3 regions of the Streptomyces sp. NBC_01546 genome follow, and region 2 is predicted to be linked to each of the others. Evidence: riboswitches for the same ligand, from Rfam matches in the RefSeq annotation. Region 2 holds a riboswitch; each other region holds the start of a gene.
The links. A riboswitch is a leader RNA that binds a small molecule or an ion and turns the genes downstream of it on or off. The one in region 2 is predicted to bind thiamine pyrophosphate.
Positions count from the first base shown of each region.

Region 1 (6,948 bases), 1.5 Mb from region 2:
CAGCCTGGACCCCGACCCGGACGCGGACCCCGCCCAGCAGGGCAAGGGGGCCATGGACGCCCGCATGGAACTGGGCATGTACCTGGCCGGGCTGATCGAGGAGCGCCGCAAGAACCCCGGCGACGACATGCTGTCGCAGCTGGCGACGGCCGACGGCCCGGACGGCTCGATGACCACGATGGAGGTGCTCAGCACCTCCGCGCTGCTGCTGATCGCGGGCCACGAGACCACGGTCAACCTGATCACCAACGGCATGCTGACCCTGCTGCGCCACCCGGACGTCCTCCAGCGACTGCGCGAGGACCCAGCCCTGTCCGTCCCCATCGTCGAGGAGCTGCTCCGCTACGAGCCTCCCGTGCAGCTGCTGCCCCAGCGCAGCACGCTCACCGAGATCGAGGTCGCCGGCGTGACCATCCCCAAGGGCGCATCCCTGTGGCTGATCCTGGCGTCCGGGAACCGCGACCCGAAGCGGTTCGAGAACCCGGACCGCTTCGACCCCGACCGCAAGGACATCCAGCACCTCGGGCTCGGCAGCGGAATCCACAGCTGCTTCGGGGCACCGCTGGCCCGGCTGGAGGCCCAGCTGGCCTTGAGCGAGCTAGCCCGGCGGCTGGAGAACCCCCGGCTGCTGGAGGACCCGCCGCCGTACCGTCAGAACGCGGTCCTGCGCGGCCCGCGCCACCTGACGATCTCCTGCGACGGCGTCCGTTCCTAGGGGGTGTCCGCCGGCAGGACGACCACCTCGGCCGGGGTGAAGGACACCGCGACCCGGTCCCCCGAGGCCGGTGCCCCCGCCAGCCCGCACTCCGCTTCCAGCACCGGCCCCGCCTCGGGGCGCAGCAGCAGCGCGACGTGCGTGCCCCGGAAGGTCCTGGACACGACCTCGCAGCGCAGACCGTCCGGGGCCAGGACCACTCCGGCCGGTCGGATCAGCAGCCGCTGTTCGCCCTCCGGGGATCCGGCCGGGACCGGGACCTTGCCCCACGGGGTCCCCGCGACCCCGCCCGACACCACGGCCGGGACCACGTTCTCGAAGCCGAGGAAGCGCGCCACGAACTCCGAGGCCGGGCGCTGCCACACCTCCAGCGGGGTCCCGGCCTGCGCGACGCGCCCGTCCCGCATGACCACCACCCGGTCGGCCAGCGCGAAGGCCTCGCCCTGGTCGTGCGTGACGGCCAGCACCGTGGTCCCCAGCCGGGAGAACAGCCCCTGGAGCTCCACCACGAGCCGCTCGCGCAGCCCGCGGTCCAGCTGCCCCAGCGGTTCGTCCAGCATCAGCAGCCTCGGTGACGGGGCCAGCGCACGGGCCAGCGCCACCCGCTGCTGTTCGCCGCCGGACAGCGAGGCCACCGCCCGGCCCTGGGCCCCGGGGAGCCCTACCAGCTCCAGCAGCTCCGCGACCCGGGCCTCGGACGAGCCGCGCCCCTCGCCCCGCATCCGCAGCCCGAAGGCGACGTTCCCGCCGACGTCCCGGTGCGGGAAGAGCTGGTGGTCCTGGAACATCAGGCCCACGCCCCGCCGGTGTACGGGCACGCCGGCCTGGTCGGCGCCGCCGAGCGAGACCCGGCCCGCGGACACCGGCTGGAGCCCGGCGACGACCCTCAGCAGGGTCGACTTCCCGCTGCCGCTCGGCCCCAGCACGCACACGATCTCGTGCTCGGCGACCTCCAGGTCCACGCGGTCCACCACCGCGCGCTCGCCGAAGCGGACCGACACCCCGTCCAGCTGAAGCAGTGTCATCAGAACTCTCCCGAGGTCTTGTCGGGACGCAGTCGCTCCAGCACCAGCAGGGACACCGCGCACACCAGCATCAGAATCGTGCTCAAGGCCATGGCCTGCCCGTAGTTCATCTCTCCGGCCCGCCCCAGCAGCCGTGCCACGGCCACCGGCAGCGTCGGACGGTCCGGCCGCGCGATGAACACGGTCGCGCCGAACTCCCCGAGCGAGATGGCGAAGGCGAAGCCCGCCGCGATCAGCAGCGCCCGCCGGACCAGGGGCAGGTCCACCTCCCGCCAGGCGCGCAGCGGGGAGGCGCCGAGCACGGCGGCGGCCTCCCGCAGCCGCCCGTCCACGGCGCGCAGCACCGGCAGCATGGTCCGTACGACGAACGGCACGCCCACCAGGGCCTGCGCGAGCGGAACCAGGACCCACGAGGTCCGCAGATCCAGCGGCGGCTCGTCCAGGGTGATCAGGAAGCCGAAGCCGACCGTCACGGCGGACACCCCGAGCGGCAGCATCAGCAGCGCGTCGAAGCCCCGAACGAAACGGCCGGCGCGCCTGGTGAGGGCCGCGGCCGCGAGCCCGCCGATGACCAGGGCGATGGCGGTGGCGGCGAGCGCGTACTGCAGGGAGTTCCAGATCGCCTCCAGCGGGGGCACCAGGAAGGTTCCGCCGCCCGCGCCCACCTCCTGGAGCGCCCGGTAGAAGCCGAACCCGTACCCGCCGGGCGCGTCGAAGGACCGCTCCACCAGCACCGCCAGCGGGGCCACGATCAGCAGGGCGACCGTCAGCAGCACCCCTCCCAGCAGGGTGCGCTGCGCCCAGCCGCGCGGCCGGTGCGTCGTGCGCCCCGGGTCCACCAGCCGCAGCGCGGTCTCCCGCTTGCGCACCGTCCAGGCGTGCACCGCGAGGATCCCGCCGAGAGCCGCGAACTGCACCATCGTCAGCACGGCGGCCGTGGACAGGTCCAGGAGCTGCGCGGTCTGCCGGTAGACCTCCACCTCCAGGGTGGAGTACGCGGGCCCGCCCAGGATGAGGACGACGCCGAAGGAGCTGAAGGTGAACAGGAAGACCATCAGCGAGGCGGCGGCCACCGACGGGGCCAGCGCGGGCAGCGTCACCCGCCGCCAGGCGGCGAACCGCCCGGCGCCCAGGACCCGGGCGGCCTCCTCCTGGCGCGGATCCAACTGGGCCCACAGCCCGCCGACCGTCCGTACGACGACGGCGTAGTTGAAGAAGACGTGTGCGAGGAGGATCGCCCAGACGGTGGTGTCGAGCCGGACGCCCACCAGTTCGTCGAGCAGCCCGCCCCGGCCGACCAGCGCCAGGAAGGCGGTGCCGACCACCACGGTCGGCAGCACGAAGGGAACGGTCACCACGGCCCGCAGCAGCTGCTTGCCGGGGAACTCGAAGCGCGCGAACACGTACGCGCCGGGGAGCGCGATCAGCAGCGTGAGCAGGGTGGAGGCGAACGCCTGCCAGGTGGTGAACCACAGCACATCGGCGATGTCGGGCCGGGCGAGCACCTCGCCGATCCGGCCGAACTGCCAGCCGGCGTCGGTCTTGAGCCCGCGCCCGACGATCGCGGCCACGGGATAGGCGAAGAACAGCCCGAAGAAGGCCAGTGGCACGGCCATCAGCGCGAACCGCAGGGCCGTGGCCCGGCCGGACTCGCGAGGGGCGGGGACCGGCGCGGCGCCCTCCGGCGCCGCGCTCGGAACCTTTGTACCGCCTACTTCACGACGAGCGAGGTCCATGCCTTGACCCACTGCTCACGGTTCTTGGCGATGGTCTCGGGAGCGACGCTCGTAGGCTTCTCGACCACCACACCGTGCTTGGTGAACAGCTCCGGCAGGGAAGCGTCCTTCGTCACCGGGTTCACGAACATCTGCAGCGGCATGTCCTCCTGGAACTTCTTGCTGATCAGGAAGTCCACGAGCGCCTTGCCGCCCTCCTCGTTCTTCGCGCCCTTCAGCAGGCCCGCGAACTCGGTCTGACGGAAGCAGGTGCCGGTGGCGACGCCCGTCGGGGCCTCGGCCGGCTGCGGCTCGGCGTACAGCACCTCGACCGGCGGACTGGAGGCGTAGGAGACGACCAGCGGGCGGTCGCCCTTGGCCTTCTTGCCGCCCGCGGAGCCGGAGAAGCGCTCGTTGTAGGCCTGCTCCCAGCCGTCGACGACCTCGACGCCGTTGGCCTTCAGCTTGCTCCAGTAGTCCTTCCAGCCCTCGTCGCCGTACTTGCCGACGGAGGCGAGCAGGAAGCCGAGGCCCGGCGAGGAGGTCGCGGCGTTCTCGGTGACCAGCAGGTTCTTGTACTCCGGCTTGATCAGGTCGTCCAGCGTCTGCGGCGGGGCGATCTTCTTGTCGGCGAAGTACGCCTTGTCGTAGTTGACGCAGATGTCACCGGAGTCGATCGGGGTGACCCGGTGCTCCTTGTCGAGCTGGAACTCCGGCTTCACCTCGCCCAGGCCCTTGGCCTCGTACGGCGTGAAGATCCCGTTGTCGAGGGCGCGCGAGAGCAGGGTGTTGTCCACCCCGAAGAAGACGTCGCCGCGCGGGGAGCCCTTGGTGAGGATCTCCTGGTTCAGCGCCGCGCCCGCGTCCCCGGACTTCAGCACCTTGACGGTGTAGCCGCTCTGCTGCTCGAACTCCTTGAGGACCGTGTCGGTCACGTTGAAGGAGTCGTGGGAGACGAGCGTGACGGTCGTGGACTTCGGGGCATCGCTCGTGCCCGCGGACTTGTCCTTGGCGTCGCCGCCGCCGCAGGCGCTGAGCGTGGTGACGCCCAGGGCAGCCGCGAGCGCGGCGCCCGCGATCTTCTTGGTGGTGCTCACTGGTGATTCCTCCTGGGATGTCCAGGAGAAGACGCGGCCCTGCCCGGCGCTCTGTGGGAGCGGACGCCGGGCAGGGCGCAACAGCATGAGTGGTGACCGAACTTCCTACCCCGAATGACCGGGGCGAGGTTCAGAGGGTCTGCGGATGACGGTTCCGCACTCTCAGCGCTGTGGCGCTCCCCTGTCGGAATATGAAATTGGTTCGGCCACAGGGTACCCCGTGGCCGAATACGGACCCCGGTGACCGGAAACTAGCGCTCCGAGGCCGCGAGCTGGCCGCACGCACCGTCGATCTCCTGGCCGCGGGTGTCCCGGACGGTCACGGGCACGCCGTGCCGGGCGATGGCCTCAACGAAGGCCTTCTCGTCCTCGGGCCGCGAGGCGGTCCACTTGGAGCCGGGCGTCGGGTTCAGCGGGATCAGGTTGACGTGGACGCGCTTGCCCTTGAGCAGCTTGCCCAGCAGGTCACCGCGCCAGGCCTGGTCGTTGATGTCGCGGATCAGGGCGTACTCGATCGAGATCCGGCGGCCGGACTTCTCCGCGTACTCCCAGGCCGCGCCGAGGACCTCGCGGACGTTCCAGCGGGTGTTCACGGGGACCAGGGTGTCGCGCAGCTCGTCGTCGGGCGCGTGCAGCGAGACGGCGAGACGGCACTTGAAGCCCTCGTCGGCGAAGCGCAGCATGGCCGGGACGTGCAGCTTCCACAGGGTCTTGCGGGTGGTGTCGTCGTCACACGAGATGTGCCGGATGACGTTCATCAGATCCGGCAGCAGCTCCTGCTGGAGCTTCTCCCGCGAGCCCGCCGGGATGTCGGTCCACTCGGCCGGGTCGTGCGCGTAGCGCGCGAAGTAGTGCTGGGAGAGCTGCTTGGCCCGGAACGGCTTCTCGCCGATCGCGGCGACCGCCTCACGGCGCTCGGCCGGGGTCATGTCGGCGAGGTGCCGGGGCGGCTTCTTGGCCCCGCGAGGGGCGACGAAGGTGAGCTCTCCCGGAACGGGGCGGGCCATGGCAGGTACTCCTTGTAAGACGAAAGGCGCACCGCAGAAGCAGCGCGCCTTCCAAGAGTAACCGCCCGGCGTGTTACGACGCCTTTCCGCAGGTCAGCCCGTGCCCACAAAGGCCGCCAGCAGCAGCCACACCACCGGCGCGGTCGGCAGCAGGGAGTCGAGCCGGTCCATGATGCCGCCGTGGCCCGGCAGCAGGGTGCCCATGTCCTTGATGCCCAGGTCCCGCTTGATCATCGACTCGCCGAGGTCACCCAGCGTGGCGCTGACCGCGACCGCCAGCCCCAGCACCAGGCCCTGCCACCAGGAGCCGCCGTCGATCAGGAACTCCATGCACAGCGCACCGGCCGCCATCGCGAAGGCCACCGCGCCGAACAGCCCCTCGCGGGTCTTTCCGGGGCTGATGCGCGGGGCGAGCTTGGTCTTGCCGAAGCGCCAGCCGACGGCGTAGGCCCCGGTGTCGCTGACCACCGTCAGCACCAGGAACGTCACCACGCGCTGCGGCCCGTCGTCGGCGGTGAGCAGCATCGCGACGAAGGTGGCCAGGAAGGGCACGTAGAACGCGGCGAAGACGCCGGCCGTGACGTCCTTGAGGTAGTCCTCGGGCGGTTCGGTCATCCGCCAGACCAGGACGGCCAGAGCCGTCAGGGCCATGGCGACCCAGGCGCCCTCGGCTCCCCGGACGTATCCGGCGATGACCATGGCCGCGCCGCCGACGGCGAGCGGGACCAGCGGGGCCTTGATGCCCTTCTTCTCCTGGAGCCGGGAGGTGAGCTCCCACAGCCCCACGACGACCGCGACGACGATGACGCCGACGAAGACCGCCTTGACGATGAACAGCGAGGCGAAGATCACCGCGCCGAGGCCGACGCCGACACCTATGGCGGCGCGCAGGTCCCTCCCCGCCCGCTTCTTCGGCGGCGGAGGCGAGGCGTCCTGCGGTACCTGCGAAGGCGGGGGCGGGGGGCTGGGCATGGGCTCCTGCGGCGGCGTTTCGGCGCGGAAGAGGGGGCCGCCGTCCGAGGCGGCCCCCCGATCGCGTGCTTCCCGGTCGTCGAAGTCACGGCCGGCGGCATCGGGCACGATGGGCATGGGCCGAGTGTGCGGGCCCACCTGCGCATCGTATGCGGGACCCGCCGGAACCGGCTCCGGCTGCCAGGAAGAGTCGTTCATCAGACTTCGAGGAGCTCGGCTTCCTTGTGCTTGAGGAGCTCGTCCACCTGCGCGACGTACTTCGCGGTGGTGTCGTCGAGCTCCTTCTCCGCGCGGCGCACCTCGTCCTCGCCGGCCTCCTTGTCCTTGACGAGCTTGTCAAGGGCGTCCTTCGCCTTGCGGCGCACGGCGCGCAGGGAGATCTTGGAGTCCTCGGCCTTGGTGCGCGCGACCTTGATG
Region 1 covers NZ_CP109379.1:2,662,044-2,668,991, forward strand. Annotated here, with positions in the region: gene OHA89_RS11725 (cytochrome P450) at 1-715, shown strand, start outside; gene OHA89_RS11730 (ABC transporter ATP-binding protein) at 712-1,740, opposite strand; gene OHA89_RS11735 (iron ABC transporter permease) at 1,740-3,356, opposite strand; gene OHA89_RS11740 (thiamine ABC transporter substrate binding subunit) at 3,452-4,552, opposite strand; TPP riboswitch at 4,637-4,745, opposite strand; gene OHA89_RS11745 (hypothetical protein) at 4,804-5,559, opposite strand; gene OHA89_RS11750 (phosphatidate cytidylyltransferase) at 5,653-6,729, opposite strand; gene frr (ribosome recycling factor) at 6,729-6,948, opposite strand, start outside.
Region 1: linked by a shared signal. The riboswitch ahead of OHA89_RS11740 (thiamine ABC transporter substrate binding subunit) and the one ahead of thiC (phosphomethylpyrimidine synthase ThiC) in region 2 are both predicted to bind thiamine pyrophosphate.

Region 2 (6,948 bases):
CCCAGGGCCTCATCGACGCGGAGCGCCGCTGGTCCGCCGGGAACGCCCGCCTCTGGTTCCTCGGCGACTTCACCGACCGCGGCCCCGACGGCATCGGCGTCATCGACCTCGTCATGCGGCTGTCCGCCGAGGCAGCGGCCGCCGGCGGCTACTGCAAGGCCCTCATGGGCAACCACGAGCTGTTGCTCATCGGCGCCAAGCGGTTCGGCGACACCCCCGTCTCCTCCGGCGCCGGCACCGCCACCTTCCAGGCGGCCTGGCTGCTCAACGGCGGCCAGCGCACCGACATGGAGCGCCTGCAGGACGTACACCTGCAGTGGATGTCCCGCCTGGACGCGGCCGTCCTGGAGGAAGGGCACCTGCTCCTGCACTCCGACACCACGGCCTACCTGGACTACGGCGACTCGATCGAGGACGTCAACGACACCATCCACGAACTGCTCAACCGCAACGACGCCGACATCACCTGGGACCTCTTCCGCAAGTTCACCAAGCGGTTCGCCTTCCGCGACGAGGAGACCGGCCCCGGAGCCGTACGCGAACTGCTCGGTACGTACGGCGGCAGCCGCGTCGTGCACGGGCACAGCCCCATCCCCTACCTGCTCGGCGAAGTGGGCACCGAGGACGGTGACGAGTCCCGCGGACCGGAGGCAGTGGACGGCCCCCACGTGTACGCGGCGGGGCTCGCCATCGCGATGGACGGCGGGGTCACGATGGCGGGCAAGCTGCTCGTCGTGCAACTTCCCCTGAGTGACTAAGGGTTGTCACGCAGGGGGTATTTCTGGAAAGCCCCTGTCAACCTGCGGTGTGGGCCCTCTACCATCGCTCTATCCGTAGCAGGCTCTCCTCCGTTTGTGCCGGCGCCCGGGTCTACGCGGGCAAACCGGCCCCCACGGAGCATCGGGGGATGCACATGACCAGCGCTCCGCACCTGCTGACCGAAGACCGACCGGAGTTTGATCGGCTCCTCGACGAGGCGCTGCGCACCGCACACGAACGGCCCGAGCTCGCCGCCCTCGGCGAACGCCTGAACGCCGAACAACTGCGCACCATGGCCCTGGGGGCCAGCGCCCTGCTGACCGCAGCCGCCGCCACCGAGTACGACCACTACGTGAAGGTCCGCGAGGAACGGCGCGACGAGGTCCTCTCCACTCCCGGGACGACGGGGGAGGAGGCCGGCGGACAGGCCGGCGCGGGCGGCGCGGGCCTCGGCGCCGTGATCGTGGTCCTCGCGCCCGTCCTGGCCGGCACCGCCATGCTGATCTTCCTGCTGGTGGGCTACATCCTGAAGATGATCGAGCCCGAACCGGCCTTCGCCGAGACCATGCTGACGGCGGGCTCGTTCTTCGGGGTGCTCACCGTCGCCGCCCTGGTCTTCGCCGTGATCGGCCTGCTGGTGACTGCCATACGCAACGGCGCGACCGAGGTGGCCGCGGACGGGGCCGAGGAGATACCGGACGAGGTCGCGCGGGCCCGCGAGGCCTGGCGGCACGCACTGCTGGAGCGCGGCATCATGCCGTTCCTGCGAGACGCGCTGGCCGACCCGAGCGCGGGAACCGGTTTTCCGGCCCCCCGCAGACGCGGCAGCCGAATGCCCCACCTGGGGTACACGGCTCCTGATTTCACCAGTCCGGGATCCCCCTCCGAGGGCCCCCGGCCCGGCTACACGCCGCCGGACTTCTCGAGTCCGGACTTCGGCGGCCCGGAACACGAACCGCAGTAGAGCCCGCCGGCGGCCGTCGGTGTTTCACGTGAAACCAAGGCGCCGCCCCCGGCCAGACCGGCCGTGGAGCGGCGCCCTTGTCGGTGAGCCGTGCGTCAGTCGGCCAGCGGCAGGTAGACGCGGTTGCCCGACGCCGCGAACTCGGCGGACTTCTCCGCCATGCCCGCCTGGATCTCTTCGGCCTTCAGGTCACCGCCGTGCTCACGGCGGATGTCCTGCGAGATCTTCATCGAGCAGAACTTCGGACCGCACATGGAGCAGAAGTGCGCGGTCTTGGCCGGCTCGGCGGGCAGGGTCTCGTCGTGGAACTCACGCGCCGTGACCGGGTCGAGGGCCAGGTTGAACTGGTCCTCCCAGCGGAACTCGAAGCGGGCGTCGGACAGCGCGTCGTCCCACTCCTGGGCTCCCGGGTGCCCCTTGGCCAGGTCCGCGGCGTGCGCGGCGATCTTGTACGTGATCACGCCGGTCTTGACGTCGTCACGGTTGGGCAGGCCCAGGTGCTCCTTGGGCGTGACGTAGCAGAGCATCGCGGTGCCCCACCAGGCGATCATCGCGGCGCCGATGCCCGAGGTGATGTGGTCGTACGCGGGCGCGACGTCCGTGGTGAGCGGGCCCAGGGTGTAGAACGGCGCCTCCTCGCAGATCTCCTGCTGGAGGTCGATGTTCTCCTTGATCTTGTGCATCGGGACGTGGCCCGGGCCCTCGATCATCGTCTGGACGTTGTGCCGCTTGGCGATCGTGTTCAGCTCGCCCAGCGTCTTCAGCTCCGCGAACTGCGCCGCGTCGTTGGCGTCCGCGATGGAACCGGGGCGCAGGCCGTCACCCAGCGAGTACGTGACGTCGTACGTCGCGAGGATGTCGCAGAGCTCCTCGAAGTTCGTGTAGAGGAAGTTCTCCTTGTGGTGCGCCAGGCACCACGCGGCCATGATCGATCCGCCGCGCGAGACGATGCCGGTCTTGCGACGGGCGGTCAGCGGCACGTAAGGCAGCAGCACGCCGGCGTGGACCGTCATGTAGTCGACGCCCTGCTCGGCCTGCTCGATGACCGTGTCCTTGTAGATCTCCCAGGTCAGGTCCTCGGCACGGCCGTCGACCTTCTCCAGCGCCTGGTAGAGCGGGACGGTGCCGATCGGGACCGGGGAGTTGCGCAGCACCCACTCACGCGTAGTGTGGATGTTGCGGCCCGTCGAGAGGTCCATGACCGTGTCGGCGCCCCACTTGGTCGCCCAGGTCATCTTGTCGACCTCCTCCTCGATGGAGGAGGTGACCGCGGAGTTGCCGATGTTGGCGTTGACCTTCACCAGGAACCGCTTGCCGATGATCATCGGCTCGATCTCGGGGTGGTTCACGTTCGCCGGAAGCACCGCACGACCTGCGGCGATCTCCTCACGGACGACCTCGGGGGAGACGTTCTCGCGGATCGCGACGTACTCCATCTCCGGGGTGATCTCGCCCCGGCGGGCGTACGCGAGCTGCGTGACGGCGGCGCCGCCACGGCCCCGGCGGGGCTGGCGCGGGCGGCCCGGGAAGACCGCGTCGAGGTTCTTGAGCCCACCCCGCGGCGAGGTGTGCTTGATTCCGTCGTCCTCGGGGCGCACGGGACGGCCCGCGTACTCCTCGGTGTCCCCGCGACCGATGATCCAGTTCTCGCGCAGCGGCGCGAGACCGCGGCGCACGTCGGTCTCGATCTGGGGGTCGGTGTACGGACCGGACGTGTCGTAGAGCGTCACGTCCTTGCCGTTGGTGAGGTGGACCTGGCGGACCGGCACCCGGATGTCGGGGCGGGAGCCCGCCACGTACCCCTTGTGCCAGCCCGGCTGGCGCTCGGTCTGGCCGTCGGCGTCCTGGCTGACGGCAGGCGTGCGTGCGTCCTGAATGGTCATGAGACCTATCTCCCTACGCCGGCATTACCCGGTAACAGGTTCGGCGGTCGACGCAGCCTCTTCCCGTACGCATCCGTGATGCTCGTACGGTGATCAGCGCCCTCTCAGCCCGGTGCTCCGAGCTCCCGCGTTGTGCAAAGGTGCCCCCACGCTAGCGTCATCTAGGGCGTGCTGAACAGTGGGCCCCCTCATCTCTTGCGATGATCTGCCAGTGACGACCTCGCCGCAGCCCCCCAACGAGCCCACGGATCCCGCTGGCCACACCGGCCACTCACACTCGGGTTCCGGGCAGTCCGCCGGTCATTCCCACAGCCACGGCCACGGCCCGGCGGCCCCCGTCTCGAAGCACCTGCGCAAGGTCATCGCGGCCGTGCTGATCCCCTTCGCCGCCGCCGTCTTCATCGGCATGGCGGTGCTCTGGCCGGGCGGCGCGCCCGCGCACGAGCGCACCGGCGTCGGCTTCGACCGCCAGACCCAGCAGGGCACGGTCGTCTCGATCGAGCACGTCGACTGCAAATCGGTGAACGCCTCGCAGGTGCCGCCCACCGGCGACACGTCCACCCCAGAGGGCCGCGAGGCCCAGGCCGCGCAGACCGGCGAGTGCAAGAAGGCCACGGTGAAGGTCACCACCGGACCGGACCAGGGCCGCACCTTCGTGGAGATCGTCCAGCCGGGCGCACCACGGCAGTTGACGAACGGCCAGGGGGTGGTGGTCGCGTACGCACCGGACGCCCCGCGGGACCTCCAATACTCGGTGATCGACGTGGACCGCAAGTTCCCCATGGCGCTGCTGGCCGGCATCTTCGCCGTCGCGGTCGTCGTGGTCGGCCGGCTGCGCGGGCTGTTCGCACTGATCGCGCTGGTCATCAGCTTCGGCGTGCTGACCCTCTTCATCCTCCCGGCCATCCTGCAAGGGTCGAACCCGCTCGTCGTCGCGGTCATCGGGGCGAGCGCCATCATGCTCATCGGCCTCTACATGTGCCACGGACTGACCGCCCGCACCTCGGTCGCCGTCCTCGGCACGCTCGTCTCACTGCTGCTGATCGGGCTGTTGGGCTCGGTGTTCATCGACTGGGCGTTCCTCAGCGGCAACACGGACGACAACACGGGTCTGATCCACGGGCTCTACCCGGACATCGACATGAGCGGTTTGCTGCTCGCAGGCGTGATCATCGGATCGCTGGGCGTACTGGACGATGTGACGATCACCCAGACCTCGGCGGTCTGGGAACTCCACCAGGCCGACCCCTCGATGGGGTTGCGCGGCCTGTACCGGGCAGCCATGCGGATCGGCCGCGACCACATCGCATCGGTGGTCAACACCCTGGTGCTGGCGTACGCGGGTGCCGCGCTCCCGCTGCTCCTGCTGTTCTCGATCGCGAACAGCAGCATGGGTTCGGTGGCGACCAGCGAGCTGGTCGCGGTGGAGATCGTACGGACCCTCGTGGGCTCGATCGGTCTCGTGGCCTCGGTCCCCGTGACGACGGCGCTGGCGGCTCTGGTCGTCTCGGCCGACCGGCCGGGGACCCCGGGCACGGGAGCGGCCTCTGAGCCGGTCCGCAGCGGCCGGGGCCGTCGGCGCAAGCGCTGAGAGTGTTCGGGAGGGAAGTGGCGCTCAGCGCGTCGACACGGTGAGTCCGTCAAACCGCAGGTTCAGCCCGCGTTCTGCTCGTTCTGCCGGGATTCGGCCAGGATCTTGCCGAGTGCGTCGTCAAGGTTCTCCTCGAAGTCACCCAGGTTCCGCTCCTGGCCGAGCGGAACGAGCCGGTCGGTGCGGTCGAGGAACGCGACGAGCGGTGCCGCGCTGGCGCGGAACAGGGCCCGGTCGCCGCCGACCTGGAGACGGATGTGGACATCGGACAGTTCCTCGGGATCGGTGGGGGCGATGTGCACATCGCCGTCACCGCACGGCTTGTTGATGCCGTCGAGGAGGAGCTCCCGGCCGAACGCCCAGGTCACGGGCGCATCTCCGGGAAGGTGGAAGGTCAGGCGGACTGCGTAGGGATCACGAGCTTCGTACCGGAGTTCCACCGGAATCCGGAACGAGAGCTCCTCGGAAACGAGGAAGCTCATCATGACCTCTGCCTGTACCGACTCGCGCATTGCCTACCCCGCTGTAGTGGAAGTGGCCAGGAATGGTCCCCCAGGACCCTCTTGACAAGAGTGGTGGAAGCGCTAGCAGATCACAAGGAGTGAGTTTTCAGATACTGATAGAGAACGAGAGGGTGCTCAACAGCGCGCCTACTTCACTCCGTAGCCGATCAACTGCATAGAGCAATCGTGCTTCTTGGTGCAGAGGAAGAGAAATCGCCATGGTCGCGGCGGTATCACCCGCAGTAATCGGGATGGCGGCGCATACCGTGCCGAGGGCATATTCCTGCCGCTCGGTCACTGGCTGCATTCGCTCCAGAGATCCGATCCGGTGTTCAAGAGAGCGTTGATCCGGCACGGTATAAGGGGTGATGGACTCGACCGGGTGCCGGTCGTAATAGTCCTTGCGCGTTTTCTCGTCGAGCTGGCCGAGCAGGCACTGCCCGATGGCGTGCGCGTGGCCGGTCTCGCGGAAGTCGGCCCACTCCTCGCAGGCCGGGCTGGCCGGAGTGTCCGAGACGCCCACGACCTCGATCTCACCCTCGCGGAACACCGCGAAGTAGACGGGGGCCCCGACGGCGTCGCGGAAGTGCGCGAGCGAGTCGAGGATCATGCTGCGACGTTTCTGCTGGAGTCCGCCGCCGGCGAGCCGCCCGGCTGCGTCGCCGAGAACGAAGACTCCGCTCTCCCGGCGCAGGTAGCCCTCGTGCGTCAGGGTGCGCAGCAGGTGGTACGCGGTGGGGAGCGGGAGTCCGGCCTCACGGGCCAGCTGTTTCGCCGGGGCTCCCTCGCTGTGGGAGCCCACCGCTTCGAGCAGCCTCAGCGCCCGCTGCACCGAACCGATCAGAGTCGGCACACCGGCGTTGTGAACCGAAGACAAAGCTCACCCCCAGGCGTGGCGGCGGGCTTGGGGGGCCCGCCCTGCGGGGGCCGCCCCCGCGTATGCCGTGACTCCTGGGGGTGATGCTCAGCAGCTACTTGACATAGCCGCAGTTCAGAGCGGCAGTACCGGCTTTCGGTGCCCAGGGGACGGCACAGATTGCCACTCTATCCACCGATTCCCGTGGTGTGAGCGGTTTCGCCCAGCACGTTCCCCCGCCTGGCCCAATCCGGAACCGTCCGGTCCGAGTCCTTCTACCACTCCCCGGAGGAGGACTTCGCACCCTTGCCGCTGACCTTCTTCACCAAGAAGATCAGGCCGCCGACGAGACCGACGAAGAGCAGCAGCTTGAAGACGAACGAGATCAGGGC
Region 2 covers NZ_CP109379.1:4,127,216-4,134,163, forward strand. Annotated here, with positions in the region: gene OHA89_RS18845 (metallophosphoesterase) at 1-758, shown strand, start outside; gene OHA89_RS18850 (hypothetical protein) at 908-1,723, shown strand; gene thiC (phosphomethylpyrimidine synthase ThiC) at 1,819-3,606, opposite strand; TPP riboswitch at 3,600-3,745, opposite strand; gene OHA89_RS18860 (YibE/F family protein) at 3,818-5,197, shown strand; gene OHA89_RS18865 (SsgA family sporulation/cell division regulator) at 5,260-5,709, opposite strand; gene OHA89_RS18870 (helix-turn-helix domain-containing protein) at 5,807-6,544, opposite strand; gene OHA89_RS18875 (DUF5326 family protein) at 6,832-6,948, opposite strand, start outside.

Region 3 (6,948 bases), 1.7 Mb from region 2:
CGGCCGGGTCGTCCTTGACGGCGAGCATGCGCTCTTTCACGTCCGCGGGGAAGACTGCGTTGCTGAGTTGGGGCAGCCGGTCGAGCTGCTTGATGCCCACAACAGGCATGACCTCGGGGATGATCGGGGTCTCGCAGCCGGCCTTCTCGGCGCTGTCGCGCAGCCGCAGATAATTCTCGGGATCGAAGAACATCTGGGTGATCGCATAGTCTGCGCCCGCGCGGCACTTGTCCACGAAATGCCGGATGTCCGTATCCCAGTCCGACGAACGCGGGTGCATCTCGGGGAAGGCGGCGACTCCGACGCAGAAGTCGCCGGATTCCTTGACCAGTCGGACCAGGTCGACGGCGTAGTGCACGCCCTCGGGGTGCGCCACCCACTCGCCCATCGGGTCGCCCGGCGGGTCTCCGCGCACGACCAGCATGTTCCGGATCCCCGCGTCGGCGAACTGGCCGATGACGTTGCGCAGCTCGGCGACCGAGTGGTCCACGGCGGTGAGGTGAGCGACCGGGGTCAGGGTGGTGTCCGAGGCGATCTGCTCGGTGGCCCTGACGGTTCCGCCGCGGGTGGAGCCGCCGGCTCCGTACGTCACGGAGACGAAGCTGGGGGATACCGCCTCGACCCGGCGCAGCGCGTTCCAGAGGTTGCGTTCGCCCTTCTCGGTCTTGGGGGCCCAGAACTCGAAGGAGTACGAGCGCCCGGACGCGAGGAGGTCGCGGACCGTGTGTGCACGATCCGACCAGGTGGAAGCGGTACCAGAGGCCATACGGGCAGGTTAGACGCGGCCTGCCGGACACCGAAGCGGTGTCCATCTTTTGGACACGTTTTTGGACACCTGTGGTTCGTCCGGAGCAGCCCTAGCCGAGGCGGGCCCGGACGCGCTTGGCGAGTTCCGCGGCGGCCGCACCGGGATCGGTGGCCTCGGTGAGGGCGCGGACGACGACGACGCGGGTGGCTCCGGCATCCAGCACCTCGTCCAGATTGGCGCTGTCGATGCCGCCGATGGCGAACCAGGGCCGGTCCTGCTCCAGCGAGGCCGCATACCGGACGAGTCCGAGGCCGGGGGCGTGCCGGCCGGGCTTGGTGGGGGTGGGCCAGCAGGGGCCGGTGCAGAAGTAGTCCACGCCGGGCTCGGCGACGGCCGCGTCGACCTCGGCCTCGGCGTGGCAGGAGCGGCCGATGAGCACCTGCTCGCCCAGGATGGCGCGGGCGGCGGGCACGGGGATGTCGCCCTGGCCGAGGTGGAGCACATCGGACCCGATGGCGTGGGCGACGTCGGCCCGGTCGTTCACGGCGAGGAGCTTGCCGTGGCGCCGTGCGGCCTCGGCGAAGACCTGGAGGTGTTCGAGCTCCTCGCCCGCCTCCATGCCCTTGTCGCGGAGCTGGACGATGTCCACGCCGCCGGCCAGTACGGCGTCCAGGAACTCGGGGAGGTCACCCTGCCGCTTGCGGGCGTCCGTGCACAGGTAGAGCCGGGCGTCGGACAGCTGCATGGGTGTACCCCCCGTGATGGAGGCGGTGTACGGACCGCCGGGGCCCGTACACCGCGGTGGAGCGGATGCGGATCAGGTCAGAGGGCGAGCGCCTGAGCGCGGCGCTTCACCTCCGTGCCGCGATTCTCGCTCAGCGCCTGCACGGGCGTGCCGGGCAGGGTCGGATCCTCGGTGAAGAGCCATTCCAGGATCTCCTCGTCGGTGAAGCGGTCGTCGCGCAGCACGGTCAGCAGGCCGACCAGGCCCTTGACGACCTTGTCGCCGTCGATGAAGGGGGCCGGCACCTGGAGGGAGCGGTTCTCGCCCCGGCGTACGGCGATCAGCTGCCCTTCCTTGACCATCTGGCGGACCCGGGTCACCTCGATGTCGAGCATCTCCGCGATGTCGGGGAGGTACAGCCACGAGGGGACAAGGGCATCGATCTTTGCGTCAATCTCGGTCACGGGGACAAGCCTGCCACCTCGGACAGGCGCCCGGTACCCGGGCGACCCGTCCGTGGACCGGCCCGGGCTACACGGGGGTCGACTTCAGCGGAACCGCCGGGTCGGCGACCTTGGCGGGGTCGACGGGGACGGCCGCCTCGATGAGCTTGCGGCCCTGTGCCAGGTCGCGGGGACGGCCGACGGCCAGGACCGCGACCAGGGCGCCCTCCTTCAGCCAGCACACCGACCAGTCGGGACCGGCCGGGTCGCCGCGCCAGAGCAGGGTGTCGGCCCCGCGGTGGTGTCCGGCGTACTGGACGAAGCGCCCGAACTGCTCGGACCAGAAGTACGGCACCGGGTCGTAGACCTCGACCGGCTCCCCGGCCAGGATGTTCGCGGCGACCGCCCGCGGCCCCTGGAGCGCGTTGTCCCAGTGGTGCACGAGCAGCCGGGTCCCGTAGCGGGCCGACGGGAAGGAAGCGCAGTCGCCGACCGCGTACACCCCGGGCAGCGTGGTGCGCAGGTGGGCGTCGGCGGTGACCGAGCCGTCGGGGCCCAGTTCCACGCCGGTCCCGGCCAGCCATCCGGTGGCGGGGCGGGCGCCGATGCCCACCACCACCGCGCCGGCCGGCAGGACGCGCCCGTCCGCGAGCAGCACCCGGCCCTCCTCGACCCCGGCGACCTTCGCGCCGGTGATCAGCTCGGCGCCCGCCTCCGCGTACCAGCGGGCCATCGGCGCGGCCACCTCCGCGGGCAGCGCGCCCGCCAGGACCCGGTCCGCGGCCTCGACCACGGTCACCTCGCAGCCCGCCTCCCGGGCCGCGGTGGCGAACTCCGCGCCGATCCAGCCCGCCCCGACGACCACGATCGACGGCGCGGACGCCAGTACGGGGCGCAGCCGCGCCGCGTCGTCCAGCGTGCGCAGCAGGTGCACGCCCGGGACCCCGCCGGTCCCGGGCAGGGTCAGCGGCTGCGCGCCGGTGGCCAGTACGAGGACCTCGTACGGGACCGGCCCCGCCTCGGTGTCCAGCTCGCGCTCGGCGGCCCGCAGCCCGGTGACCTCCGTGCCGAGCCTGAGTTCGATGCCGAGCCCTTCGAAGTCCACGTCGAAGGCGGAGTCCTCGGCCTTGCCGAGCAGGACCGCCTTGGACAGCGGGGGCCGGTCGTAGGGCTGGTGGGGCTCGGCGCCCAGCAGGGTCACGGGGCCGGTGAATCCCCGCTCGCGCAGGGCGACGGCGGTCTGCACACCGGCCATTCCGGCGCCCACGATCACGACGCCGCTCTCAGTCTGTTCCGTCTGCTCGTTCACCCGGCCACCCTATTCATCTGACGGCCCGTCAGGAATAGGTGCCCCTTACCCGCCGTCCACGGCGGGGTTAGTCTGGCCACCGTACCTATCGCGGGAGTCCGGGCGCACCGGGCTGAGAGGGAGGCTGGACGGCCTCCGACCGTACGAACCTGATCCGGGTCATGCCGGCGAAGGGAGGGGCTGGACGCCCATGCACTCATCTCGAAAGGGATCCGACGTCCTCGTCATCGGGGGCGGGATCATCGGGCTCGTCACCGCCTGGCGGGCCGCCCGGCGCGGACTGCGCACCGTACTGGCCGACCCGGTCCCCGGCGGCGGGGCCGCCCAGGTCGCGGCCGGGATGCTCGCCCCCGTCACCGAGCTGCACTACGGCGAGGAGGCCCTGCTGGGCCTGGGCCTCGCCTCCGCCGCGCGCTATCCGGAGTTCGCCGCCGAGCTCGCCGAGGCGAGCGGCGGCCTGGACATCGGCTACCGCGCCTGCGGCACCCTCGCCGTCGCCCTCGACTCCGACGACCGGCTCCACCTGCGCGAGCTGCACGCCCTCCAGCGCCGCTGCGGCCTGGACTCGGAGTGGCTCACCGGCCGCGAGTGCCGCCGCCTGGAGCCGATGCTGGCCCCGGGCGTACGCGGCGGCCTGCGCGTGGACGGCGACCACCAGGTCGACCCGCGCCGGCTCGCGGCCGCCCTGCTGGCCGCCTGCGAAGGGGCCGGGGTGCGCGTCCACCGGGCGGCGGCGGAGCGGCTGCTGGTCACCGCCGACCGCGCGGCCGGCGCCGTCCTCGACGACGGTACGGAGCTGCGCGCGGACCAGGTGGTGCTGGCGGCGGGCTCGCTCAGCGGCCGGCTGGCGGGAGTACCGCCGGAGGTGGTGGCACCCGTACGGCCGGTGAAGGGCCAGGTGCTGCGGCTGTCCGTGCCCGCGGCGTACGCGCCGTTCCTGTCGCGGACCGTACGGGCGGTCGTGCGCGGCAGCCACGTCTACCTCGTGCCGCGGGAGAACGGCGAGCTCGTCATCGGCGCCACCAGCGAGGAACTCGGCTGGGACACCACGGTCACCGCGGGCGGGGTCTACGAACTCCTGCGCGACGCCCATGAACTGGTGCCCGGAATCACCGAACTCCCGCTCACCGAGACCCGCGCGGGGCTGCGCCCCGGGTCCCCCGACAACGCGCCGCTGCTCGGCCCGACCGACCTGCCGGGCCTGCACCTGGCCACCGGGCACTACCGCAACGGGGTGCTGCTGACCCCGCTCACCGGCGAGGTGATGGCCGAGCTGCTGACCACCGGCGAACTGCCGCCGATCGCGCGCCCCTTCACCCCCCGCCGGTTCTCCGCCGCACGTCAGGAGTCGTACGCATGACCATCTCCGTCAACGGCGAGCCGCGCGAGGTCGCGGCCGGCACCACGCTCGACGCGGTGGTCGCCACCCTGACCGCGGCCCCCTCCGGGGTCGCCGCCGCGCTCAACGAAACCGTGGTCCCGCGCGGGCAGTGGCCGGCCACGCCGGTGGGCGAGGGCGACCGGGTCGAGATCCTCACCGCGGTCCAGGGGGGTTGAGCGGCATGGCGGACGACCTCTTCACGCTCGGCGGCCGGACCTTCTCCTCCCGCCTGATCATGGGTACGGGCGGCGCCCCGAGCCTGGACGTACTGGAACGGGCCCTGGTGGCCTCCGGCACGGAACTCACCACGGTGGCGATGCGGCGGCTGGACCCGACGGTCCAGGGCTCGGTCCTCTCGGTCCTGACCAAACTGGGCATCTCGGTCCTGCCGAACACGGCGGGCTGCTTCACGGCGGGCGAGGCCGTGCTCACGGCCCGGCTGGCCCGGGAGGCGCTGGGCACCGACTGGATCAAGCTGGAGGTGGTCGCGGACGAGCGGACCCTCCTGCCCGACGGCGTCGAGCTGCTGGACGCCGCCGAGATCCTGGTGGACGAGGGCTTCACGGTGCTCCCGTACACGAACGACGACCCGGTGCTCGCGCGGAAGCTGGAGGACGTGGGCTGCGCGGCGATCATGCCGCTGGGGTCGCCGATCGGTTCGGGGATGGGCATCCGGAACCCGCACAACTTCGAGCTGATCACGGAGCGGGCCGGGGTTCCAGTGATCCTGGACGCGGGGGCCGGCACGGCCTCTGACGTCGCCCTGGCCATGGAACTGGGCTGCGCGGCCGTGATGCTGGCGTCCGCGGTGACCCGTGCCCAGGCCCCGGCGCTGATGGCCGCCGCCATGCGGGACGCCGTCTCGGCGGGGCGCCTCGCCCATCGCGCGGGGCGCATCCCACAGCGCCGCTTCGCCCTCGCCTCGTCCCCGAACACGGGCCTCCCGGCCCTGGACCCGGAACGCCCGGCGTTCTGACCTGCGGGCCCGCGGCCGGGGAGGCCCTCTGGGGCCGAGCCGTGCGAGCGACGCGTCGAAAAGGCGTCGGGTGCGTCACAGCTGGGCTGCAAGCCTGACCCGCCCCGGCCGGGGCACGCCGTCGCGCCAATAGAATCGCCGGGTGGATACGACCCTGGATGACCCCCTCGTCGGGCGCGTGCTCGACGGCCGCTACCGCGTCGACGCCCGCATCGCGGCCGGCGGCATGGCCACGGTCTACCGGACCGTCGACACCCGCCTCGACCGCGTACTGGCCCTGAAGGTCATGCACCCGGCCCTCGCCGCGGACGCGGCCTTCGTCGACCGGTTCATCCGGGAGGCGAAGTCCGTGGCCCGGCTCGCCCACCCCAACGTCGTCGCCGTCTTCGACCAGGGCACGGACGGGCCGTACGTCTACCTCGCCATGGAGTACGTCTCCGGCTGCACCCTGCGCGACGTGCTCCGCGAGCGCGGCGCACTCCAGCCGCGGGCCGCGCTCGACATCCTGGAGCCCGTACTCGCCGCCCTCGGCGCCGCCCACCGAGCCGGCTTCGTGCACCGCGACATGAAGCCCGAGAACGTCCTGATCGGCGACGACGGCCGGGTCAAGGTCGCCGACTTCGGGCTGGTCCGGTCCGTGGACTCGGTGACCAACACCACCGGCTCGGTCCTCGGCACCGTCTCCTACCTGGCTCCCGAGCAGATCGAGAACGGCGTCACCGACACCCGCGTCGACGTCTACGCCTGCGGTGTCGTGCTCTACGAAATGCTCACCGGCTCCAAGCCGCACACCGGCGGCTCCCCCGCCCAGGTGATCTACCAGCACCTCCACGAGGACGTACCGCCGCCGTCCGCCGCCGTCCCCGGTCTCCCCGTCGGCCTCGACGAGCTCGTCGCGCAGGCCACCGCGCGCAATCCGGAGCTGCGCCCCTACGACGCCGCCGCCCTGCTCGGCCTCACCCTCGAGGCCCGCGCGCAGCTCAGCGACAGTGAGCTGGACGCCGTACCGCCGCAGGCGCGCGCCGAGGAGCGGTCGGCCACCGAAGACCGCACCGGCGTGATCCCGCGGCCGGTGGCCGTGCACCAGCCCGTGCACCAGACCTCCCGGCTGCAGGCTCCGCCGCCTCCCCCCGCCCCGGCGGCTGCGCGCAGGCCCCGCCGCGGCATGCTCCTGGTCATCGCGGGCGTGCTGCTGGCCCTCGGCCTCGGCACGGGTGTCTGGTACATCAACTCCGGCCAGTTCACCAAGGTGCCCAACCTGCTCGGCAAGACCGAGGAGCAGGCCAAGGCCCAGCTGTCTGCGGCCGGCCTCGGCGTGAAGCGGATCGAGCGGAAGTTCAGCAGCTCCTTCGACCGCGGCACCGTGA
Region 3 covers NZ_CP109379.1:5,830,411-5,837,358, reverse strand. Annotated here, with positions in the region: gene metF (methylenetetrahydrofolate reductase [NAD(P)H]) at 1-766, opposite strand, end outside; gene thiE (thiamine phosphate synthase) at 858-1,493, opposite strand; gene OHA89_RS26690 (Rv2175c family DNA-binding protein) at 1,571-1,936, opposite strand; gene OHA89_RS26685 (NAD(P)/FAD-dependent oxidoreductase) at 2,004-3,224, opposite strand; TPP riboswitch at 3,305-3,417, shown strand; gene thiO (glycine oxidase ThiO) at 3,415-4,584, shown strand; gene thiS (sulfur carrier protein ThiS) at 4,581-4,781, shown strand; gene OHA89_RS26670 (thiazole synthase) at 4,787-5,581, shown strand; gene pknB (Stk1 family PASTA domain-containing Ser/Thr kinase) at 5,724-6,948, shown strand, end outside.
Region 3: linked by a shared signal. The riboswitch ahead of thiO (glycine oxidase ThiO) and the one ahead of thiC (phosphomethylpyrimidine synthase ThiC) in region 2 are both predicted to bind thiamine pyrophosphate.